2 regions of the Halobacillus ihumii genome follow, and region 2 is predicted to be linked to the other one. Evidence: riboswitches for the same ligand, from Rfam matches in the RefSeq annotation. Region 2 holds a riboswitch; the other holds the start of a gene.

Region 1 (3,904 bases), 1.3 Mb from region 2:
AATGCCATAAAACCGATTGCGGCAAAAACGCCAATCCCCGCCAGGATTTCAAAGGATGAGTTTGCAAATCCAGTGATAAAAGCATTGTTCGTTATATCAGATTTCTTAGGAAGATAGGAAGCATAAGTCACCATAATAGCAAAAGCAATTGATAAACTGAAGAATATCTGTCCGTATGCTGCTACCCAAACCTGCGGGTCGGCAATACTAGACCAATCAGGTGTAAAGAATGCTGATAGCCCTGCTGCAGCCCCTTCCAAAGTCACAGCTCTGATGACCATAATCGTAAACAAGATAACTAAAGTAGGAATAAAGATTTTGTTTGCTCTTTCAATACCTTTCTTAACACCTTTAGAAAGAACACCCAATGTAATAACCCAGACAATTAACAGCGGTAGTAAAATTTTTGGAACTAGACCACCGAAAGTCCCTGGATCTGTAAGTGTTAAAAAGTCTCCTACGAAAAAGCTGGTAGGATCATCGCCCCAAGTTAAACCAAAAGAATAATATGCATACATAATTGCCCAGGCAATAATCACGGCGTAATAAGTAGAAATAACGAAAGCAATCGTTACCTGCCACCAGCCTATCCATTCGAATCCTTTTCTAACCCTTCCTAGAGATTTAGGAGCTGAACCACGGTACTTATGACCTATCGTGTACTCCAAAATTAGTAACGGTATCCCTGCCGTTAATAATGCAAACAGATAAGGAATAATAAATGCGCCGCCTCCACTTTCGTAAGCTGTGGCGGGAAAAAGCCAGATGTTCCCTAAACCAATTTCCGAACCCATGGCAGCAAATAAAAATCCTGCCCCTGACCCCCATTGTGATCGATTTTCCATGTGAAAAGACCTCCCTTTCATAATCAGAATCCTTTCTCTATACTTTATGTGACAAGCAAGGAAAAGAGAATCTTTACAATTTTTCTTTTTTTCTGATTATTTATACTTAGATTATAACCATAGTGCTCATTAGATGTCAAAGCAATATTTTGGTATTCAATTTTCTTAAAAAGCCCTTTAATTGTGAATGGAATAAAAAAGAGAGGCGCTTTAAAGCGCCTCTCAGACAAGTATATTTTACCTAGCACTATAGTCTTTTGATAAATAGAAATGGACAATAGCGGCTATTACAGCGGTGATGATAATTGTAATTATGAATGCCCATACCAATTGTCCTGTGAAACCTAACAATAAATAGCCAACTCCAGCAGCAAAGGCTGCCATAAAGGCATAAGGTAATTGTGTAAGTACATGATCAATATGATTGGAGCCAGCACCGGTTGATGAAAGGATGGTTGTGTCCGAAATAGGAGAGCAATGGTCTCCAAATACAGAGCCTGCCAGCACCGCTGATAAAGCAGGCAGTACTATACTTACGTCAATTCCTGCAGCAACTTGGCCTGCTATAGGCAGCATAATTCCAAAGGTTCCCCACGACGTTCCTGTAGCTAACGCCATGAATCCTGCAACTATAAAGAATAGAAACGGCAATAAAGCTACATTAATCGATGCCTGGTTCACAAAACCAACCAGATACTCACCTGTACCAAGCTGATTGATGATGTCTCCGATCATCCAGGCGAAAAGAAGGATATATACAGCTGGCAGCATTGCTTTTATCCCTTCCACAAATACGTGGTTCATGCTTGATTTAGGTTCAGGCTGTTTAAAGTAAAGTGCTACAGCTAAAAGTACCGATAATAACCCACCAATAAATAATGAAATATTCACATTTGTATTAGCAAATATACTTAATAAGTTCACGGATTCTGATGAATTCCTTATTCCGGTTATCACCATGGAGAGAACTGTACCCACGATTAACACCGTGATCGGCCAGACGAGATGAGATATTTTTCCATGGTTATGATCTTGAAACTCCTCATTTAAGTCTCCAGGAACATCATTTTTCTTATCAGGGTCAATGAGTTCACCTGTTTGGACCGCTCTTTTTTCATGAGTACGCATCGGTCCAATGTCTACTTTCATAAAAACGGTTAGGAAAACAAGAAGCAATGCCGCAAACACATAAAAGTTATAAGGAATCATTCTGACAAAAGCTTCGAACGCTTGATAATCTGCAATTTCGTTTGCAGCTAAGATGCTTCCTATTGTACCGATAATATAAGCGCCCCAGCTTGAAATGGGGGAAATAACGGTTACCGGTGCCGAAGTGGAGTCTATATAATAGGCCAATTTGGCCCTGGAAATCTTGTGACGGTCTGTAACAGGCCTGGCTACCTGTCCTACCGCAAGGGCGTTAAAATAGTCATCGATAAAAATAATTATTCCTAGCAAAACAGGTACAAGCTTTGCCCCTCTTCGCGTTGTAATACGGTTTACAGCCCATTTACCAAAAGCTCTGCTACTGCCGGAAGCTGTCATAAAAGCTGTGGCAACTCCGAGTAATAGTAAAAAGGCCAACAAATAAATATTTCCTGTATTAAGGGTTCCTTCGCTGTAGAAAATCGAAGCGAAAACGCTCCAAATCGTTTGTATTCCTTCCATTATATTTAACTGTGTCAGCATAAACGCCCCAACAAGAATGCCTGCAGCTAATGATAAAATAACCTTTCTCGTTGCAATCACAAGCACAAGCATTAGTAATGGTGGAATTAGTGAGTAAATCGTTCCTTCCAAAATCGTCCCCTCCGTTTAACTTAAGATGGTTATTCGGTGACTGCGGGATTCTACTGGAGATAAAAATTGAGGAATGTAAAAGAGCAATTAAAACACAAAAAAGACAATGATAGAAAATAATCTATCATTGCCTTGTTAGCAACTTGATTATCCTCCATTTCGATCAGTAGCGCCCCATACACCAATAAAAGCATGCATGAGAGTGTATTTCTTGTTTAGATATACACCAGATTAAAGCAGATTGACAGCTGCAATAAACTTCGGCAGGACTCCCCTTTCTTCGTGTGATCTTCGTTGTCATGCTCCCACAGAATACTAATAAAGTCTGCGCCTCTACCTCACCGATCTGATAAGGTCACGCATATTCAGTTCCCACATAGTTTATCAGGAACCTTCCTTTATTGCAAGGGGTCCATTGGGATGGAGAACGTCGGAGACTCATTGTTACCATCTTCATTATAAAATTCAGGTACTTCACCCATAACCATGCGAGTATCTATCGGAATTTTATTGGTTACTACTGTAGGTTCTGAAGAAAATGGGATGACCACTCTCAAGCTAACTTTATAATGAATCCACAGTTGAAAATGTGCAGAGTTAATTCCATATTCGGTAATTTCATTTTTAAATTGTGTTTGAACATCTCCAATAACCTGCAACTGGACTGGTACCTTTGGGCCCAAGTTTGATAGAAGTGTGTTATTTGTTGCCAGCCCGATTGGCACTCGAATTAAAGTCACTGGTTCTACACTTGGATCTCCTTCTTGCGGCTCAAGATCCGCTTTTAATGTTACATCCATGGGCAGATCGTTTTGTTCCATTCGTCTAAGGAAATGCTGTACTCTCATAGTGGTGTCCCTTAAAGCTTTGTTTACAACGAGAGAATTCCATCCCATCGAAACTATGTTTCCTTCATTATCTTTTTCAATCTCCACCAGGTCGTCGTAATCTATACCCTCAGAGATTTGCCTGCTCACTGCTTCGTTAATAGCAACCCTCGCCAATTGATGAGCTTTCGTATTTGCGATATCCTGGATTGCTGGTGTAATCCCTCTGTCAATTAACCATAGGCACGAACCGGTAATAATCAGGAAACAAATAAAAGTAATAAGAATCCTCTTCCCAATTGAGGGTGGATTTGCTTTCTTTTTTTTCATAGAACAACCCCTCCTGCACTATCTATATGTCGGTGAGGAGGGGTTTAAGCATCCAGTTATAAAGTTGTTTCACATTTTACCATCATTCAAATTAGAAGTGAG
Region 2 (3,904 bases):
AAGATATCAAAGAAGAACTGAATTTCAAGACTTTCCCAGTATTCTATTTAGTTGATGAAGATGGAAAGGTGGCTCAAAGACTCAACGGTTATGATGAAAAACAGCTAGAGGATCTTTTAGGTGATGCTTCTTGATGTTAAAAAGAAGTGTAAGCGTGTTTTTATTGCAAACTATTTCAATCATCGGTTTATTGGTTTCTATGTATCTTTTGTTAGCTCATTTGTCGAGCAGTTTTTTCTGTCCCATCGGAGACTGTGTAAAAGTAAATGATAGTCAGTATGCAAGTATAGCAGGGATACCATTACCGATTCTAGGATTAGTTTTTTACACAACGTTATTTATTTCAACGTTCTTAATACGGTATAGCCACCTTATCATTATTCCTAAAATTGTTTTGATATCAGGTTTGCTCTTTTCTATCTACCTCACATATCTTGAGGTTTTTATTATACAGGCGCTTTGTTTTTGGTGTGTTATCTCTTTTCTGTTAGTGATTATTGCCACTATTATCATTTTTCGGCAGCAGACTTCATCAATCGCTGGAGGGGCATAATCTGCGATCAAATGGGATGAATGAAGGTTTTTCAACTCAGTTCAAAAGTGAATTTCAATTGTTTTTATTTTCATTAAGTCAGGACTGATGAAAATTATCGGGTGTAGGTTTAGGAAATTATTTCGTCAATTTGGGCATTCCCAGACCCATCACAGTTATGTACGCGGTCGCCACTGTTGAAATTGTCTTCGGGGTCCTGCTAGCAGCAAACAGGTATGTGACGTATGCGATCATATCAATTATTTTGGTCGTGGAGAAGTGGTGTACAAAATAAAGAGTAATTCTAATACAACGATATCTAACCTGGCCTCAAAGAAAAGCTGGAGGACTCCTTCATGTAAAATGGGGCAACGCACCTACCATAATTAAATGCAGCCTTCACCCTTTTTTATAAAAAAATTTCTGTATATCCTTGTAGTCAAAAGCAAATTTTGTTATAGTACATTCAATTAAATATTTTCTTATTTCAATATCATTTGAAGTAAGGATAGAGGTGCAAAGACCATTAGTATGCAATGTGAGGGGCATGAGACCCTAGGAAGGTTGTGGAAAGGGGAATTTGCCGAAGCGGAAGGAATCTCATGTTCAGGAAGCTGGTTCTGTTATTTAATAAATGCAGGACTGTCATATAGGAAACTATATGGAGGGCTATCTTACGCAGGAACGACTTTTCTAAATGTGTTTCTACGGCAACAGCGAACCCTCGTTGTTGTTTTTTTGTGTTTACGACCAAATGGCCCAACACCACAATATTTCTAAATTTATAAAAAGGGTGTGACAGTATGAATTTTGGCCAAGTACTAACCGCTATGGTTACCCCATTTGACCAAAACGGGGAAATTGATTTTAACGCAACGAGAGCTTTAGTAAACCATCTACTAACGAATGGATCTGACGGATTAGTGATAGCAGGTACAACTGGTGAGTCTCCTACTTTAACAACAGAAGAGAAGTTGAGCTTATTTAAATTTGTTGTTCAGGTGGTCGATGGGAGAGCTCCCGTCATCGCCGGAACGGGATCAAATAACACAAATGCTTCGATCCGTTTAACAAAACAAGCGGAGGAAACAGGAGTCGATGGCATTATGCTTGTGACCCCTTATTACAACAAGCCATCACAGGAAGGTTTGTTCCAGCACTTCCAGGCTATTGCTCAATCTACTTCGTTACCTATTATGCTTTATAACATTCCAGGGAGAAGTGTTGTAAACATGGCTTCTGAGACGATCGTTCGCCTAAGCAAAATTGACAATATTGTATCAGTTAAAGAGTCAAGCGGTGATTTAGATGCCGTTTCAGAGATCATTAGTCATGCTTCCGATGATTTTTCGGTATACAGCGGTGATGATGGCATGACATTACCTGTTTTATCCATCGGCGGAGCAGGAATTGTGTCAGTTGCTTCTCATATTATTGGCAATGAAATGCAGGGTATGGTGACAAACTTCTTTAACGGCCATGTAAAAGATGCAGCTGCGACTCACCGCAACCTGCTGCCCGTTATGAACGCATTATTTGCAGCACCTAGTCCATCCCCAGTAAAAGCCGCTTTATCTATAAGAGGGATTAATGTGGGTGATGTACGTTTACCAATGCTACCATTAACCAAGGAAGAAAGAGATACTCTTCAAAGAATAATGCCGCCTAACAAAATTGAAGCCGTTGGCTGACACGGCAAAAGGTTCACATTAGGATAATCTTAATGTGAACTTTTTTCTACTGCCAAGTTTTAAAGTATTCTACTCACCACTTACTTTTGGCATGTCATAGTCCTAGATGAAGATTAACGAACTTGAATTTTTCAAGAGGTAGAATAAAATCTGCTCATAAGGGTATGAATCATAGTAGAGTAGTAACGTAATCGAAAAAGCAAACGGAGGAGATCTGTGGTGAACCGTGGAATTGTAACAGCTTTATCAGCAATTGGGATCGCACAAGGGCTCAAAATACTTACACATAAAAGCGTAACGGGGAAGTGGGAGTGGAAACCGATCTTTCAAACCGGCGGCATGCCAAGTTCCCACTCTGCAGGGGTTGCCTCACTCGCTACTTATGTAGCTGCCAATCGCGGAACGAGACATATCGAAACCGCCTTAGCAGTTGTGTTCGGATCAATCGTCATGTATGATGCCCAGGGAATTAGACGCCATACTGGTGAGATTGCGCAGCTTGTAAACGACCTCGAAGATCACTTCGAAGCCATTTCTGGTGATTTTCCCAGCTTAGAATATGTAAAGCAGGAACATGAATTAAAAGAAGTTCTAGGGCATCAGCCGGCCGAAGTTCTAGCAGGTGGATTGTTTGGTATCCTGCTTGGATTAATGTCAGCAAAAGTAGAAGACAAAAGAGGAGAATAGCTATCACAACTTTGATGATAGTTTTTGATCCTGAACGAATGACGATAAATAGGATGTGAATAATATGGTTCAACATATGAGCCAAAAACGAACCATCGTTACATATAAAAATGGGCAGTTACAAGAGGTAGAGGATGAGATTGTAACTGAATTTCCCTTTACCATTCATATTAACGGTGAGGAGTTTGCCACGATGGTTTGCACGCCAACTCATCTGGAAGAACTTATTATTGGCTTTTTAGCGTCTGAAGGAGCCATCTTATTTAGAGATGACGTTACAGACCTCATGATTGATGAGAGCAGTGGCTTTGCCTATGTCACTTTGAAATCTAAAATTAAGACGGACCAGCAGCATTCAAAACGTTTCATTGGCTCCTGTTGCGGGAAAAGCAGACAATTTTATTTTCAAAATGATGTTCGAACTGCAAAAACATCAATGGCTAAGACTAGACTCAAACCCGAAGATTGCTTGAATCTCATGAGGATGATGCAGAAAAATAGTCTTGTTTTTAAAAATACCGGCGGTGTACATAATGCCGCCCTTTGTACCCCTTCTGAGATCTTAGCAGGGCGTGCTGATATCGGAAGACATAATGCAATTGATAAATTATACGGGTATAGTCTTCTGAACAAAATACCAGTCAGGGATAAAGTAATTGTCTTCAGTGGAAGGATCTCATCAGAAATCCTCATAAAGGCAGCTAAAATTGGAGTAGGTGTTGTTTTATCAAAATCTGCTCCAACTGATCTTGCCATTCAACTCGCGGATGACCTCAATATTACAACGGTCGGTTTTATCCGCGGGGAATCATTTAACGTGTATTCTCACCCGGAGAGAATATCAGATTATAGTGTTGCTGAATAGAAGTAAAGAAGCCATCCATGTTTGTACAATGGATGGCTCCTTTATTATCACTTCTGGTTAATTCTACACCCTGTTATGAAGATGATCGGGGTTCTTCACTATAGATTTCCCCTCAACTTTTATAGGATC

What was found. Region 2 has a riboswitch for lysine ahead of dapA (4-hydroxy-tetrahydrodipicolinate synthase). Riboswitches for the same ligand answer to the same signal wherever they lie in the genome.
Region 1: linked by a shared signal. The riboswitch ahead of G6R08_RS03750 (Na+/H+ antiporter NhaC family protein) and the one ahead of dapA (4-hydroxy-tetrahydrodipicolinate synthase) in region 2 are both predicted to bind lysine.

The regions. Positions count from the first base shown of each region.
Region 1 covers NZ_CACVAO010000001.1:698,395-702,298, forward strand. Annotated here, with positions in the region: gene G6R08_RS03745 (sodium-dependent transporter) at 1-845, opposite strand, end outside; gene G6R08_RS03750 (Na+/H+ antiporter NhaC family protein) at 1,083-2,645, opposite strand; lysine riboswitch at 2,805-2,989, opposite strand; gene yunB (sporulation protein YunB) at 3,044-3,802, opposite strand; gene G6R08_RS03760 (bifunctional metallophosphatase/5'-nucleotidase) at 3,894-3,904, opposite strand, start outside.
Region 2 covers NZ_CACVAO010000001.1:1,980,882-1,984,785, forward strand. Annotated here, with positions in the region: gene G6R08_RS09825 (TlpA family protein disulfide reductase) at 1-134, shown strand, start outside; gene G6R08_RS22450 (vitamin K epoxide reductase family protein) at 134-553, shown strand; partial or broken gene G6R08_RS22455 (hypothetical protein) at 672-827, shown strand; lysine riboswitch at 1,034-1,212, shown strand; gene dapA (4-hydroxy-tetrahydrodipicolinate synthase) at 1,336-2,223, shown strand; gene G6R08_RS09845 (divergent PAP2 family protein) at 2,443-2,910, shown strand; gene fdhD (formate dehydrogenase accessory sulfurtransferase FdhD) at 2,975-3,775, shown strand; gene G6R08_RS09855 (hypothetical protein) at 3,839-3,904, opposite strand, start outside.